2 regions of the Micromonospora sp. NPDC049081 genome follow, and region 2 is predicted to be linked to the other one. Evidence: riboswitches for the same ligand, from Rfam matches in the RefSeq annotation. Region 2 holds a riboswitch; the other holds the start of a gene.
The links. A riboswitch is a leader RNA that binds a small molecule or an ion and turns the genes downstream of it on or off. The one in region 2 is predicted to bind S-adenosylmethionine.

Region 1: another riboswitch for S-adenosylmethionine. It lies ahead of AB0B63_RS12015 (ABC transporter substrate-binding protein); the one in region 2 lies ahead of thrC (threonine synthase).

Annotation. Positions count from the first base shown of each region.
Region 1 covers NZ_JBEZEK010000006.1:123,958-132,253, forward strand. Annotated here, with positions in the region: gene AB0B63_RS12005 (SDR family oxidoreductase) at 1-393, opposite strand, end outside; gene AB0B63_RS12010 (helix-turn-helix domain-containing protein) at 513-929, shown strand; SAM riboswitch class IV at 997-1,108, shown strand; gene AB0B63_RS12015 (ABC transporter substrate-binding protein) at 1,380-2,279, shown strand; gene AB0B63_RS12020 (amino acid ABC transporter permease) at 2,321-3,118, shown strand; gene AB0B63_RS12025 (amino acid ABC transporter ATP-binding protein) at 3,115-3,864, shown strand; gene tatC (twin-arginine translocase subunit TatC) at 3,941-4,894, opposite strand; gene tatA (Sec-independent protein translocase subunit TatA) at 4,913-5,257, opposite strand; gene AB0B63_RS12040 (hypothetical protein) at 5,519-5,767, opposite strand; gene AB0B63_RS12045 (YafY family protein) at 5,778-6,776, opposite strand; gene AB0B63_RS12050 (WYL domain-containing protein) at 6,773-7,771, opposite strand; gene AB0B63_RS12055 (cation diffusion facilitator family transporter) at 7,993-8,296, shown strand, end outside.
Region 2 covers NZ_JBEZEK010000010.1:40,507-48,802, reverse strand. Annotated here, with positions in the region: gene paaN (phenylacetic acid degradation protein PaaN) at 313-1,986, opposite strand; gene AB0B63_RS16615 (GNAT family N-acetyltransferase) at 2,039-3,058, opposite strand; gene thrC (threonine synthase) at 3,307-4,593, opposite strand; SAM riboswitch class I at 4,603-4,738, opposite strand; gene AB0B63_RS16605 (hypothetical protein) at 5,030-5,758, shown strand; gene AB0B63_RS16600 (DoxX family protein) at 5,814-6,263, opposite strand; gene AB0B63_RS16595 (hypothetical protein) at 7,134-8,296, shown strand, end outside.

The sequences.
Region 1 (8,296 bases), on a different contig from region 2:
GCCGGAGGCGCGCAACTCCTCCTCGGTGGCCCGGTGCTCGGCGGCGAGCAGCAGGTCGGAGGTGTCGGCGTGGGCGATGCTGGTGTAGACGACCAGGCCGACACCGGCCCCGCGGGCAGCGTCGATGACGTTGTGGTGCTGGGGCAGCCGCTGGCCGACCTCGCTGCCGGAGACGAACATCAGCTTCTCGGCGTCGGCGAAGGCGGCGCGGAGCGAGTCGGGGTCGGTGTAGTCGGCCGGCCGGACCTCGACCCCCCGGTCGGCGAGGTCGGTGAGCCGGCCGGTGTCCCGCCCCAGCGCCACGATCTTCCCGGCGGGTACGCCCCGGCGCAGCAGGGATTCGACGATCAGGCGACCCAGGTGGCCGGTGGCTCCGGTGACGACGATGGACATGGCGTTCTCCTTCGGGTGGCTACTTCAGTCGTACTGGCAAACACCCAGCTGCTTGGCGATACTTCCCATCGGAGAGTAGGCACCTTGAAGTTTGTGACGCACTGATGGAGAGTAAGCAGATGCGACCCGACCCGTTCCAGCGCAACTGCGGCAGCCGGCAGGTCATCGACCGGATCGGCGACCGGTGGAGCGTGCTGGTCGTGCTGACCCTCGCCGACGGCGACCGGCGCTACGGCGAGCTGGCCGAACACATCGACGGGATCAGCCAGAAGATGCTCACCCAGACCCTTCGCGGGCTGGAGCGCGACGGCCTGGTCACCCGGACGGTGCACGCCAGCGTCCCGCCCCGGGTCGACTACGCCCTCACCGACCTGGGCCGCAGCCTGCTCGACCTGGTCTCCGGACTGGAGTCCTGGGCCACCACCCACCTCGCCGAGGTGCAGGCGGCCCGGGTCCGCTACGACGCCGACCTGCCCCACCGCGCGCCCACCGGCACCACGCGACCCACCCGTCTCACCCGTCCCGCCCGGCGGTAAGGAGCGGACGTGAGGGCCGTCATAACGGGTGGACGATCGCCCGGTCCCGGCTGCTAGCCTTCGGGCAGGTCATGAGCGCCAGCGTCAAGCCCCGGCTCGCTGGCCGGCAACCCTCCGCCACGGTGGGGTGCTCCGGGTGAGGACCAGGCACCGGTAGACCACCGGTGCAAGCGTGGCCTGGTTTCCCCAGGTCAACTCCGACCCCGGGAGAACCCATGTCCGCACCCGCCCCGCCCACCGACGGCGTCGCCCCCGTGTCCCGGGCCGGCGTCCGGAGCAGCGGCGTCCGGCTGGTCAGACGGCGACACGTCGACCTGATGCGGGTCCACAGCGACTCCTGTCGCCCCCGGTAGTCGACCCCCTCTTCCCGTACCACCTCAGCGGCGTGCCCGGCGGGCACCCCGTCGGCGACGCGCGCCCGCCGTCGCCCGATCAACTCTGGAGACACCCGTGCGCTTCCTCCCTGCCCTGCCCACGACCCGGCGGCCCCGGCCCGCCCTCACCAGGGCCGCCGCGCTCGGCGTCGCCGCCCTGCTCGCCGCCACCGCGCTGACCGCCTGCGGCGGCGACTCCGCCGACCCGGCCGACAACCCGTACGGCCTGCTCCAGCCGGGGGTGCTGCGCGCCGGCACGCTCACCGACGCCCCACCGAACGTCTACCTCAAGGACGGCACCTTCACCGGCTTCGACAACGACCTGCTCGTCGCGGCCGCCGGCAAGGTGGGGCTGAAGGTCGAGTTCGTCGGCACCGACTTCTCGGCACTGCTCTCCCAGGTCAACAACCGCAAGTTCGACATCGGCAGCTCCTCGATCACCATCACCGAGGCCCGGAAGAAGACCGTCGACTTCGGCAACGGCTACGACTTCGGCTACTTCGGCCTCGACGTGCCCGCCGGCTCCCCGCTGACCGGCTTCGACCAGCTCGCCGGCAAGCGGGTGGTGGTCGTGCAGGGCACCGTGCAGGACGACTACGCCACCTCGCGCAAGCTCGACCCGGTGCGGGTGCCCGACTACAACGGGGCGGTCAACCAGCTCAAGGCCGGCACCGCCGACGCCTGGATCGCCCCCGCCGAGATCGGCGAGAAGTCGGCCGCCGACAGCAACGGCAAGATCACGGTGGCGGCCACGGAGTTGAGCCCGACCCCCACCGCGTACGCCTTCGCCAAGGGCAACGACGCGCTGCGCGAGGCGCTGAACAAGGGCCTCGACGAGGTCATCGCCGACGGCACCTGGACCCGGCTCCAGCAGCAGTACTACCCGGGCCGGCCGATCCCCGCCGGCTTCACCCCCGGCAGCGGCACCGTCGCCGCCCCCGGCGCGGCGACGCCGTCGGCGTCGGCCACCTCCTGACGGTACGACCAGACCAGCGAGCGGGGCGGTAGGAGAACACGATGGATCCGTTGAGCACCCTGTGGGAGACCTTCTTCGACGGGGACTCCATGCGCGAGGCGCTGCCCGAGATGCTGACCGTCGGGCTGCCCAACACGCTGATCCTGGCGGTCTCCGCCGCCCTGCTCGGCTCGGTGCTCGGCATGGCGCTGGCCGTGGCGGGCCTCTCCCGTACCCGGTGGTTGCGCTGGCCGGCCCGGGTCTACACCGACGTGTTCCGGGGCCTGCCGGCCGCCGCCACCATCCTGCTGATCGGCGTCGGCCTGGCCCCGCTCGGCATGCAGGTGTGGGGTCCCAACCCCTACCCGCTGGGCATCCTGGCGCTGTCGCTGATCGCCGCCGCGTACATCGGGGAGATCTTCCGCTCCGGCATCCAGAGCGTGGAGGCGGCGCAGCTGGAGGGGGCCCGAGCGCTGGGCTTCTCCTGGGGTGAGGCGATGCGCCTGGTCATCGTCCCGCAAGGGGTACGCCGGGTGCTGCCGGCCTGGGTCAATCAGCTGATCGCGCTGATCAAGGACTCCAGCCTGGTCTACTTCCTCGGCCTGCTGGCCAGCCAGCGGGAGTTGTTCCGGATCGGGCAGGACTACGCGGCCAACACCGGCAACCAGTCGGCGCTGCTGCTGGCCGGCCTGTGCTACCTGCTGCTGACCGTGCCGCTGACGCACGCCGTCAACGCCATCGACCGCCGGTTGCGCCGGGGCCGGACGGTCACCGTCGACCCCGACGACGACGGCGGGCTGGCCCTGGCCGGCGAGACCGCCCTACCGCAACCGCGTACCCCCCGGGAGGACCCCCGATGACCGCCGGCACCGCGACCACCACCTCGGTCAGCCTCGCCGTCCGCGACGTGCACCTGGCCTTCGGGGCCAACCGGGTGCTGCGCGGCGTCGACCTGGACGTCGCCCGGGGCGCGACGGCCTGCGTCATCGGACCGTCCGGTTCCGGCAAGTCCACCCTGCTGCGCACCGTCAACCGGCTGATCGAGCCGGACGCCGGTGACGTCCTGCTCGACGGGCGCAGCGTGCTGCGCGACGACCCGGACGCCCTGCGGCAGCGGATCGGCATGGTCTTCCAGCAGTTCAACCTGTTTCCGCACATGACCGTGCTGCGCAACATCACCCTGGCGTTGCGCCGGCTCAAGAAGCTGCCCGAGGACGAGGCGGTCGCGCTGGCCCGGACCCAGTTGGCGCTGGTCGGCCTCGCCGGCAAGGCCGACTCCCGGCCCGCCCACCTCTCCGGCGGTCAGCAGCAGCGGGTCGCCATCGCCCGGGCGCTGGCCCTGCAACCTGAGGTGATGCTCTTCGACGAGGCCACCTCGGCGCTCGACCCGGAGCTGGTCAAGGGGGTGCTCGGGGTGATGGCCGAGCTGTCCGCCGGGGGCATGACGATGGTGGTGGTCACCCACGAGATGGGCTTCGCCCGCTCGGTCGCCGACACCGTCGCGTTCATGGACCACGGGGTGGTGCTGGAGGCCGGCGCACCGGAGGCGGTCTTCGAGACGCCGCAGCACCCCCGGCTGCGCCGCTTCCTGTCCCAGGTGCTCTGAGCCCGCCGGGGCCGGACGGGCGACGCCGCTCCCGGCAGGGCGGGAGCGGCGTCGGGTGGTGCGGATGACCTGACGCTCAGGTCATGTCGTCGTAGCGGCGGTCGATCGGTTTGGGTGGGGCCACCGGCTCGGAGGCGTGCACCGGCTCGGACAACTCCAGCTCCGGCGTGGCCACCACCGGGTCGTCGTCCAACTCCAACGGCGACACCTCGTCGTCGCTCAGCCCCGCGTAGGACTCCTTACGCCGCCCCTTGCGCCGGTCGTTGATGAAGGCCACCCCGACCGCGGCGAAGTAGAGCGCGCAGAGGCAGATCGCCAACGCGGTCATGCCGAACGGGTCGGGGGTGGGCGTCACCACGGCGGAGAAGGCGAAGAACACGAAGACCGCAACCCGCCACCAGCTCAGCAACTTGCGGGCGCTGGCCAACCCGACGAAGTTGAGCATCAGCACCACCAGCGGGAACTCGAACGCCACCCCGAACAACAGGATCAGGTTGGTGACGAACGAGATGTAGCGGGTGACCTCCAGGGTGGTGGAGATGTCGCCACCGGAGATGTCGAGCAGGAACTCCAGGCCCTTGGTGGTGACGAAGAAGGCCAACACCGCGCCGGCCGCGAACAACGGCGCGGCGAGCGTCGTGAAGATGTACGCGTACCGCCGCTCGTGCCGGTGCAGACCCGGCGCGATGAACGCCCAGAGCTGGTAGAGCCAGACCGGTGCCGCGATGATCAACCCGACCCAGAGGCCGATCTTCAGATTGAGCAGGAAGACATCGGCAACGCCGAGCTGGACGAACTTACACAGCCCGGTATCCGGGTCCCTCGCCTGAGGCAGGTCGCAGTACGGCTTCGAGAGCAGCACCCGGACCGGCGTCGCCAGCCAGATGCCGAAGCCGAAGCCGACCAGGATCGCCAGCGAGGCGCGGAACAGCCGGTTCCGCAGCTCGCGGACATGCTCCATCAGGGTCATGGAACCGTCGGAGGCCCGTTCGAAGGTGCTGGGGCCGCGTTTACGGAGCGCGAAGGCCACGGTGGTGGGGCCCTTCGGTCAGTTGTCGCGGACGCGCTGCACCGGGTCGACCGGCGGGGCGACCGGCTGCTGCGGAGCCTGCTGCGGGGCGTACTGCGGCTGGGCGTACTGCTGCTGGGGCTGCGGCGCGTACGGCTGCTGCTGCACGGGCTGCTGCTGGGGCGGCAGCGGCTGGTAGCCGGCCTGCGCGTCGGCCTTCTCGGCCAGGTCGCGGTCGTCGTCGGCCAGGCTCTTGGTCTCCGCCTTGATGATCCGCAACGAACGGCCGAGCGAGCGGGCCGCGTCGGGAAGCCGCTTCGCGCCGAAGAGCAGGATCAGCACAACCACGAGTACGGCGATGTGCCACGGCTTGAGGGCACCCATGGGAAGCTCCAGTCGCTCTGTGTCGAAGGGTGGGGTCGCTGCCCATCGTACGTGCGAGACGGGCTGCTGCCACCCGCCGGGCCACCGCTGATGCGGCCCGGCCGGTGAAGTCTTGACCACCGCTGAGTGTCCCGTCAACCACCTGTACGGGTGCAGAGCTGCGTGAATCGGACGCCGGGTGGGCGGCGGACGCGCGGTTCACCGACCGGTGTCGATCAGTTCCCGCGCCGGATGTCGATCACTCCCGCGCCCGGCCGTCGATCAGTCGCCGCGCTTGGCCTTGATCAGTTCCAGCCGCTGCTGGGTCGTCTCGCCCTGCCGCTGGAGCGCCTCGACCCGTTCCTGGAGCGCCTCGGCGCTGTGCCGCAGCGCCTCCGCGTCGGCCTGGCGACGCTGCAACGCCACCGCCGCGCGACGCAACCGGGGCAGCCGCACCAGCACCGGACGGACCGCCAGGGCCAACACGACCAGCGCGAACAGCAGCACCACGAGAACGATCCACTTCACCACGGCGGCCAGCCTACCGGTCGGTCGGCGGACCCACCGGGCCGGCCGAGAGCACCGGGGTGGCGTACGCCTCCAGGGCGGCGGTGGCCTGGGCACGGACCTGGGCAGCCAGCTCGACCGGGGCGAGGACGGTGACGTCGGGACCCAATCCGAGCACGAAGCGGCGTGCCCAGCCGAGATCGGTCACCCGCAGCGACACCACCCACCGGTCACCGTCGACCTCGACCCGCTCACACGGGTAGTACTCGGTGATCCACCGCTCGCCCCGGCCAATGCGCAGGGTGATCAGCGGCAGGTCCGGGGACGGCTGGAACACCCCCTGGCGCAGGTCGTGCGGGCGGGCCTGCGGCGGCACCACGGCGGGCTCGTCCAGCTCGACGACCGCGTCGATCCGGTCGGCCCGGAACAACCGGACCGCCTCGGCGCGGCGGCACCACGCCTCGACGTAGGCCCGACCATCGACCATCAGCATCCGCAGCGGGTCGATGACGCGCTCGGTGCTCTCGTCCCGGGCTGCGGTGTAGTAGGTGATCCGCAGCGCCCGGTGCCGCTCCACCGCCGCCCGCAGCTCCTGCACCCGCTGGCTCTCGCCGGGGAGTCGGACAGCCACCGGGGCGCCGACCAGGTCACCGGCCGCATTCTCGATCTTGGCGAGGGCCCGCTCGACGGCCTCCCGGTTGGCCACCCCGGGCGTCTCGGCGAGCATCCGCAGCGCCACCACCAGGGCCAACGCCTCGTCCGGGGTGAGCCGCAGCGGCCGGTCGATGCCGGCGTCGTAGGTGATGGTCACCCGGTCGCCGTCGAAGGCCATGTCGATCAGGTCACCCGGGCCGTAACCGGGCAGCCCGCACACCCAGAGCAGCTCCAGGTCCTCGCGGAGCTGCCGTTCGCTGACGCCCAGGTCACCGGCGGCCTCGGCGATCTCGATGCCCGGTCGGGCCAGCAGGTAGGGCACCAGGTTCAGCAACCGGGCCAGCCGGTCGGCGGAGGTACGCGCGGCGGGGCGGGTCATCGGGCACCCCCGGCCACGGCCAGCTCGTCGTGCCGGGCGGCGATCTCCTTGAGTCGTTGGATCACCGCGTCGCGTACCTCGGGAGGGTCCACGACCCGGACGTCCGGGCCGTAGCCGACGAGCTGCCCGGCCAGCGACTCCGGATCGGCGTAGGGCAGCACCAGGTGGTCGCCGTCGGGGCCGGGCACGCTCTGCACCGCCCACCGGCGCAGCCCGGCGGCCCGCCCGGGCGCGGCCAGCACGGTGGCCCGGCCGGTCCGCTCGACCGGCCCGGACCAGGTGGCGACGTGCGAGATCAGGTCGAGGCCGGCGGGTGGTTCGTAGCCGCCCGGCGCACCGGTGGCCCGGACCGCGCCCACCACCCGGGACAGCCGGAAGCAGCGGGTCGCCGCCCGGTCCCGGTCGTGGCCGACGACGTACCAGCGGCCCCGCCAGCAGACCACGCCCCACGGCTGCAACCGGCGTCGGGTCGGCGCGTCCCGGTCCGGCACCCGGTAGTCGAAGGTGACCTCCCGGCGGTCCCGGGCGGCGGCGGTGAGCGGGGCGAACGACGGGTCGACGGTGACCATCGGCTCCAGGCCCAGGGTGGCCTGCGGGTCGACGTCGACGCCGGCCGCGCGCAGCTTGGCCAGCCCGGACGAGGCGGCGGCGGCCAGCCCGGCGTGCTGCCACAACCGGGCGGCGATGCCCACCGCGGCGGCCTCGTCCGGTTCGAGCGGGATGTCGGGCAGGGCGTACTCGCGGTGGGCGATCCGGTAACCGGGCTCGGCGTCGAACACGCTGGCCGTCCCGGTCTCCAGCGGCACCCCCAGCTCGCGCAGTTCCGCCTTGTCCCGTTCGAACTTACGCTGGAACGCCTCGTGCTCCCGGGCGTCGTCCGGATCGTGTTCGTAGCCGGGAACGGTCGCGGCGATCTGCGCGGCGGTCAGGAACCGCCTGGTGGACAGCAGACAGATCACCAGGTTGACCAGGCGTTCGGTACGACTCCGCGACACGGGGTGAACGCTAGCAGCCCACCCGCGAAACCCGTGCACCCACGCCGGACCCCCATCCCCCACCCAACCCCCCATCCCCCGCCACGACCCCACCCTTCTGCGGTGATCAAGAGGTTTGCGTCATCCGTAGAGATCAATTTGACGTAACGCTCTTGATCACCGGGGGCAGAACCCGGCCGGCTCTCCGGGCGGAGCCGGGACAACAGACTTACGGTGACCGCATGTCGGAAGGTGAAGTCAAGACCGAGAGCGTCGGCACGGTCGTGGTGGCGGGGGTGGCCAACCTCGCCATCGCGGTGGCGAAACTGGTCGCCGGGGTCGTCTCCGGCTCGGCGGCGATGCTCTCCGAGGCCGCCCACTCGCTCGCCGACACCACCACCGAGGTGCTGCTCTACCTGGCGTTGCGCCGGGGCGCCCGGCCCGCCGACGTCCGGCACCCGTTCGGGTACGGCAAGGAGAGCTACGTCTGGGCGTTCCTCGCCGCGTTGTTCACCTTCGTCGCGGGGGCCGGCTTCGCCATCACCC
Region 2 (8,296 bases):
CCGGGCCGGACCGCGCCGGACCGGACCGCGCCAGGCCGGACCGCGCCGCGCCAGGCCAGGCCAGGCCGCGCCGGACCGGGCCGGACCGGGCCAGGCCGCGCCGGGCCGCGCCGGGCCGCGCCGGTGATCAAGAGGTTTACGTCAAATCAGCCACTCAGGATGACGTAAACCTCTTGATCACCGACCACGGACCACGGAACACGGAACACGGAACACCGACCACCGAACACCGAACACCCCCGCCCGCAGCCGGAGCGCGGACGGGGGTGGGGGTGGTCGGGAAGGCAGGGGCGTGGGACGGGGACGGTGGGGTCAGGCGGGGCGGCGGGACTGGACGATGCGGAAGCGGTTGGCGACGTAGGCGCCGTCGGTGAGGGCGGCGTTGGCGGCCGGGTTCGCGCCGCTGCCGTGGAAGTCCGAGAAAGCGGCGGACTGGTTCACGAAGACCCCACCGGTGAGGTTGGCCGACAGGTGCACCCCGACGTCGATCGCGGCGGCCTCGACGGCGTCCAGCACCGCCTCGTCGGTGGAGTAGACGGCGGCGGTCAGCGCGCCGGACTCTCCGACGGTGGACCGCAGGATCTCGATGCTGTGCGCGGTCGAGTCGGTGGCGATGACGAAGGAGATCGGCCCGAACCATTCCCGGCCGTAGACCTCGGTGTCGGTGGCGGCGAGCTTGACGATGGTCGGCGTCCGGACCACCGCGTCGGGCAGCGCGGGGTGGGTGACGGTACGCGACTCCAGCACCGCCTCGCCGACCTTGGTGACCTCGTCGAGGCGTTCCAGCACTCCGTCGTTGACGATCGCCCCGGTCAGCTCGACGCCCCGGGCCGGGTCGGCGGTGAGCTTGCCGACGGTGGCGGCGATGCCGGCGGCCACCTCGTCGAAGCTCTTGTGCCCCTGGTCGGTGGTGATGCCGGCGGCGGGGATGAGGATGTTCTGCGAGGTGGTGCACATCTGCCCGCTGTAGAGGGTCAGCGTGAAACCGAGGTTGCGGCACATGCCGGCGAAGTCGTCGGTGGAGTCGATGACGACGGTGTTCAGGCCGGCCTTCTCGGTGTAGACGGTCGCCTGCCGGGCGTTGGCCTCCAGCCAGTCGCCGTACCCGGTGGAGCCGGTGAAGTCGACGATCTTCACTGCCGGGTGCAGGGCGAGGATCGAGGCGAGCTTCTCGCCGGGGGCCTCGGGGGCGAGCAGCACCAGGTCGGGGTCGAAGCCGGCCTCGGCGAGCACCTCCCGGGCGTACTTCACGGTGATCGCCAGGGGCAGCACCGCGCGGGGGTGCGGCTTGACCACGACCGGGTTGCCGGTGACCAGTGAGGCGAACAGCCCGGGGTACGAGTTCCAGGTCGGGAAGGTGTTGCAGCCGATCACCAGGGCCACCCCGCGCGGCACCACGTGGAACGTCTTGGTCATCCGCAGCGGGTCGCCCTTGCCGGCGGCCTTCTCCCAGCTGGCCGTCCCGGGGTGCCGGGTCATCTCGGCGTACGCGTAGGCGATCGCTTCCAGGGCCCGGTCCAGCGCGTGTGCGCCGCCGGCCTGGAAGGCCATCACGAACGCCTGGCCGCTGGTGAACTGCACCGCGTTGGCCAGTTCGAAGACGTGCTTGTGCAACCGGTCGAGGATCTCCAGGCACACCCCCGCCCGGGTCTGCGGGCCGGCGTCGCGCCAGGCCGGCAGGGCGGCGGAGGCGGCGGCGACCACCTCGTCGGCGCCCGGGTGCGGGTAGCGCACGTCCAGGGCCACCCCGAACGGGCTCGTCTCGGTGGCGACCCGGTCGGCCGTGCCGGGCTGGTCGAGCGGAAAGTCGCCACCGAGGTACGCCTCGAAGGCGGCCTTCCCGTCGGCGGCGGCGGTCTCGCCGTACACCCGGGGGCTGGGCGATTCGGGGTAGGCGGACCAGTACCCGCGTTCGGTGATCGCGGTCAGCGCGCGGTGCAGGGTGTCGGCGTGCCTGTCGTACAGCGGGTGCGGGGTCTCCGTCATGCCCGCCATCATGCAACAGATGATGACCAGATCAGTAGGGGCGTGTCACAGATCAGATGGTCGACTGCCACTCCGTGGACCCGGCAACCGGCCGGAACCCGAGCAGCTCGTTGATCGCGATCATGTGGGTGTTCGCCGCCGCGTTGTAGGTGTCGACCACGCTCAGCTCCGGCTCGTACGCCAGGGTGTGTTCGAGGTTCTCGGCCTTGCAGAGCAGCCCGAGCCGGCGCCCCCGGTGGGCCGGGTCGACGATGGTGATCTGCTGCCAGGCGTGCCGGGTGGTGTTCGCGGCCAGGCTGAGCACGGTCCACGCGACCAACCGGCCGGACGACTCGTGCACGGCGGCGACGCTGTAGCGGCGGACGCCCCGCGCGTCCAGCGCCCGCTCCATGCCCTGGATGCGCTCGGCGTCCATCCGCTCGGGTTCCCACTCCAGGTCACCCAGGGGTGCGTCGGTCATCATCCGGCCCTCCAGGTAGGCGAGGTCGGCGAGGTGCTCCGACGGCGGGTGCCCGTGCCAGCGGACCGTGCGGTAGCCGGCGACGGCCGAGCGCGCCCCGGCCCGCAGCGTCGCCAGCCGGTCCCGGTCGAGCGCGGTGACGTCGAGTCGACGACGGACGTCGACCAGCGCCGCCTTCGCGCCGAGCGCCGCCGCGAAGGCCGCCCCGGGCAGTTGTCCACCCGGCTCGCCGGGCAGCGCGGCCACGGCGGAGCCGACCATCCGCTTGCCGCCGGCCTCCCGCAGCTGCTCGCGGGCGTGCGTGAACAACGCCCGCCCCACTCCCGCCCGCCGGTGCGCCGGGTCCACCACCAGCTCGACGCTGGCGTTGTCGGTGTTGTCCAGCAGGTGGAGGTTGAGCCGGACCCAGCCGGCGACCACGCCGTCCAGTCGCGCCACCGACCAGCGGGTGTCGATGCCGGGCATCGGGTGCCGCAGCGGCGCCTCGAACCGGCGACGGCACAGCGGCGGCAGGTCGGGCGACTCCGTCGCTTCGACCGTGGCCGCGATCCGGTAGACCGCGTCGAGGGCCGGCTGGTCGGTCGGATCGATTGCTGCGATGTCCACGGTCACGCCGGGAGTCTGCCTGTCGACGACGAAGGGGGCCAGCGGATTTCCGCTGGCCCCCTTGCACGTTGGTCGGGAGGGACGTTCGCACAACGCCTCCGGCGTTGGGTCGCAAGAACTTGAAAAGTCTCCGGCGAAAGCCCTCCCGCACGGAGCATCTTGCGCCGCCCGGTTCCTGCCGTCAAGTCCTTCCCGGCGGGTTTTCGCCACTCACCGCGAAATTCCGGTCACCCGGAGATCAACTCGCCCGGGGATCAGGAGAGGAGGCCGGCGTCGCGGGCGGCCCGCAGGGACGGCTTGATCCGGTGGGTGGGGCCGACCTGGCCGGCGACCGCGTCGATGGTCTTCAGGCCCTCGCCGGTGTTGAACACGACCGTCTCGGCGGTCGGGTCGAGCCGGCCGGACTCGACGAGCTTGCGCAGCACCGCAACGGTCACCCCGCCGGCCGTCTCGGCGAAGACCCCGGTGGTGCGGGCCAGCAACCGGATGCCGGCGCGGATCTCCTCGTCGTCGACGTACTCCATCCAGCCGCCGGTCCGCCGCACCGCCTCCAGGGCGTACAGGCCGGCGGCCGGGTCGCCGATGTTGAGCGACTTGGCGATGCCGGTCGGCCGGACCGGGGTGATGGTGTCGGTGTCGGCGTGCAGGGCGGCGGCGATCGGGTTGCAGCCGGCCGACTGGGCGCCGAACACCTTCCAACCCCCGGCGGGCGCCTCGACCAGCCCGATCTCGACCAGCTCGGAGAACGCCTTGTCGATCTTGGTGAGCAGCTCGCCCGAGGCCATCGGGACGACCACCTGGGCCGGGATACGCCAGCCGAGCTGCTCGGCCACCTCGTACCCGAGGGTCTTGGAGCCCTCGGCGTAATAGGGCCGGACGTTGACGTTGACGAACGCGGTGTCCTCGAACTCGTCGGTCTCCACCAGCTCCCCGCAGAGCCGGTTCACGTCGTCGTACGAGCCGTCGATGGCGACCAGGTCGCCGCCGTAGACGGCGGTGGTGATCACCTTGCCCTGCTCCAGGTCACCCGGGATGAAGACCACCGAGGGCGCTCCGGCGCGGGCCGCGTGGGCGGCCACCGAGTTGGCCAGGTTGCCGGTCGAGGCGCAGGCGAACCGGGTGAAGCCGAGCGCCTTCGCGGCGGTCAGCGCCACCGAGACGACCCGGTCCTTGAACGAGTGGGTCGGGTTGGCGCTGTCGTCCTTGACCCACAGCGGCGCGCTGATGCCGAGTTCGGCGGCGAGGTTCGGGGCCGCCACCAGCGGGGTGAGCCCCGGGTCGAGGGTGACCCGGGTGGCCGGGTCCTGGCCGGCGGGCAGGAGGGCGGCGTACCGCCAGATGTTCTGCGGGCCGGCCTCGATCTGCTCCCGGGTGACGGCGGCCAGTGCGGCGGTGTCGTAGTCGACCTCCAGCGGGCCGAAACACTCGTAACAGGCGTGCTGCGCGGCGAGCGGGTAGCGGGCGGAGCAGGCGCGGCAGACCAGGGCGCGGGCCGGGCTGGCGGTGGTGTCGATACCGGGGGCGGCGAGCGTCGACGTCATGGCGGATTCCTCTCATCTTTCCCCGCATCGCACCCTGCGGCGGGGACGGAATTGGCACCTGCCCCGCGGGACGCTCAGCGATGAGCGCGCGGGGTGGTTGCCGGGGCGTCGTCGGGCCGTATCCCTCAGCCCCTCTGGATGAGGTATGCAGTTGTGCCGTCGAGTCTAGGCAGCTTCGCCGCCATCGCCCAGTCTGCTTCCCACGGTGTGAACCACCTGCCGGCGGGGCGTGCGCCGGCCGCACCGGAAGCCATTGATGTTTCGGGCAAGTTTCCAGCTCAGTACGCCCTTGTGCGGATCCGCGCACCGGCCCTCCGGTCGGCCCCTGACGGCGCTCCGACAGGCCGGTAGGGGGCCGGCCGACGAGCCGATGACCGACATTGCCATCGATCAGTACGGTGCGGGAGACCTGACGTCGAGAGAGGACCCCCCGCCCATGCGACGGATCCCGTCGAGCCTTGCGACCCTCACCATGGTCTGCCTACTGACCGCCGCCTGCGGGGGTGAGCAGGGCGGGACGGACGAGGCCGCGTCCACCGTCGGCCCGTCCACCGGGCCCTCCACCGCCTCGGTGCTGAGTCAGGTCTCGCCCGAGGCGACTCCCACCAGCGGGGCTCCCTCGCCGGAGGTGAAGAAGGCCACCCCCACCACCCCGCCGGCCGCCGCCCCGACCACCACCGCCGCCGCGCCGGTCAAGGCACCGTTGACCTGCGCCCATCTGGCGGAGGCCCGGCTCGGCAGCAGCAAGACGCCCTACAACGGCTACCCGGACTACCTGCCGCTGGCCGGGGGGCAGTGGTCGGGCGAGGACGGGGCCACCGTGACGCTCCAGAAGCCCTGCGGCATCGGTGACCTCGACGGCGACGGCGCGGAGGACGCGGTGGGCGCGGTGGCGATCAAGACCGGGGGCAGCGGCACCTTCTACACGCTCGCGGCGTGGCGCAACAGCGGTGGCCTGCCGGTGTTCCGCGCGCTGACCGACCTCGGCGACCGGACCCCGGTCGTCTCGATCAGCGTGGCCGGGCGCAAGGCCACCGTGGTCTGGCTGACCCGCAGCCCCAGCCGGGGCATGGCCGAGCTGGACATCAAGCGGACGTCGGTCTACAAGCTCTCCGGCAGCACCCTCGCCGAGGTGAGTCACACCGACGCGCCGTACAACCCCTGACCGCACGCGTCGCCGGAGCCGCCTCGTTGCGGCTCCGGCGACGCCGGTCAGTACGTCAGGCCGGCACCGAGCTTCGCTCCGTTACCGGTGCCGACGGGGCGTCGGCGCTGCGGCGGGCGAGCAGCGTGTCCAGCGCCCAGGAGCCCGGGCCGAGCACCGCGATCAGCAGGAACGACCAGCAGAAGAGCGCCGACAGCTCGCCTCCGTTGCGCAGCGGCAGCAGCCCTTCCGGCTGGTGCACCACGAAGTAGGCGTACGCCATCGAGCCGGACGCGAGGAGCGCGGCGGGCCGGGTGAAGAGCCCGGCCAGCACCAGCGCGCCGCAGACGAGCTGGATCAGTGCGGCCCACCAGCCGGGCCAGGCACCGACCGGGACAGCCTTGCCGGTCACGGGGTTGCCGCCGAACAACCCGAAGACCGAGGACAGGCCGTGCAGCATGAACAGCAGGCCGATGACGATGCGGTACAGCGAGAGGGTCGGCCCGCCGAGCCGAGACACGTTCATGGGAACCTCCATGGAAGGGATTACGTCCCCTCATGATGAGGCATCGAAGCAGTTAAATCGATAAATTCTTTGTTACTGGGAAGGTCTCGGCGCGAGACATTACCCCACCCCGACGTCCCGGCGTCACCCCTACGTCTCGTCGGGAGTGACGCCGGGCCCACGCGCCCGCGACCACCACCACCGGTCGACCCCGACCACCTCCCCGCCGCGAGCCGGAGCGGCCAGAATGTAATGATTGTTAACTATGAATTAACTGTCACGAATTTCATACGCCGCGTTTATGGAAAATGAATATGCACGCAATTCGCGCGGGAAGCCACCGGGAGGTCACCGGGGAACCCCGACCGGGCCCGGCCCACCCGACCAGCGGCGAGGGGACCGGCCCCGACACCGCCGCCAGCGCGAGGTGCCCGCACTGCGCGCCAACTTCAGACGACAGCAGGCGGTTGGCGCGGTTTACCCGCGACACCCGGAACGCCCCACCCGTCAGCAATTTTCACGAGGCCCGGTCCCGACACCCCGCGCCGCGCTTCGACATCGACTCACGGCAGTAGCCGGCACGGCCGCCAGTTCAAAAATCCTTAACAATTTTTCCGGTGATAACGGGCTGCGTAATACGTTAGCCTCGGCACCACGTTGCCCCCGGAACTGCGACAACCACCCTCGGAATCACCCGCCAAAACCACCCCACCGAGCCGGCCCGTAACCTCGCGCCGGCAATTTGCCATTCCCGTCGACCGACGCGATGCGGCAACCTGCACCACCCCTCCGGGTGCACCGCCGATTACCCATATCCCCTGGTCGAGAGCGATCCAGCCCACCCGTCCCGGCTATCGCCAGCCCGACCGGTCGTTTACGGAAAGGACCACCGTGCGACGTCGACCACCCCTACCGGGACGACTGCTGCCCGCATTTGCCACCCTGATCCTGCTGCCCCTGCTCGCCACTCCGGCCCACGCCGACATTCGCCCCGAAACGGTACGACTGCTCGCCAAGGCAGCCGCTGACGAGTGTTTTGCCGGCGTCGGCGTCGACTATCCACCCGGGCCGCCCTGCACCGTGGGACAGCCCAAGGTCAACCAGTCGTACGTCTGGGGGCTCGCCCAGGCCGGCCGCCGACTCTGGTTCGGCACCGGGGCGAACGTGCTCTGCCTGAAGCCCGAGGGCTACCAGGTCCGCGAACCGATCCTCAACGAGGACTACGTCTGCGAGTTCGGTCAGAGCCAACCGGCCCGGGGCAACCCCGCCCTGCCCGCCACCCTCGGCGACCACCGCACCCCCGAGGTCTACACCTACGACCTCGCCACCGAACGGCTCACCGAACGCACCGCCGACATCACGTCCGCCTCCCCGGCGGACGCGAACCTGCTGAACACCACCGCCGGCCTGCGTAGCGCCGCCGCCCACCAGGGCGTCGTACTGCTCGGTGGCCCCAGCGTGGTCGGCGGGGTGAACGTGTTCGCCTTCGACACCGTCACCGGCCGTTACCTCGGCTCGACCAACCTCACCGCGTACGAGAACATCCGGCACTGGGTGGTGGCCGGCGGCGTGCTCTACGCCGGGGTCGGGCTGGGCGCCAACGGCGGCGAGGCCGGCCGGGTGCTGCGCTGGACCGGCGACCGCACCGACCCGTTCGCCTTCACCGAGGTCGCCGACCTGCCCACCCAGGTCGCCGACCTCACCGAGCACCAGGGGCGGCTCTACGTCTCGACCTGGCCCAAGGCGATCGTCGACGGCTCGGCGGCCGAACGCGCCGCAGCCGGCATCCTCCCGACGCCGCCCCCGGTCGGCCCGTCGTACTCCGACGTGGGCGAGCAGGCACCGCGCGCCGTCGGCACCACCCCGGCGGCGGGCACCGGTGCCGTTGACGACACCGACCCGGCCGACCTGGCCGGCATCTGGATGAGCCCGCCGCTGGCGGCCGGCGCACCCGGACTCAACCCGGAGGACGCCGGCAACTGGGCGCAGGTCTGGTCCGCCGCCGACTACGAGCCCGACCCGGTGGTCCGCCGGGCGTACGCCCTCGGTGGTCT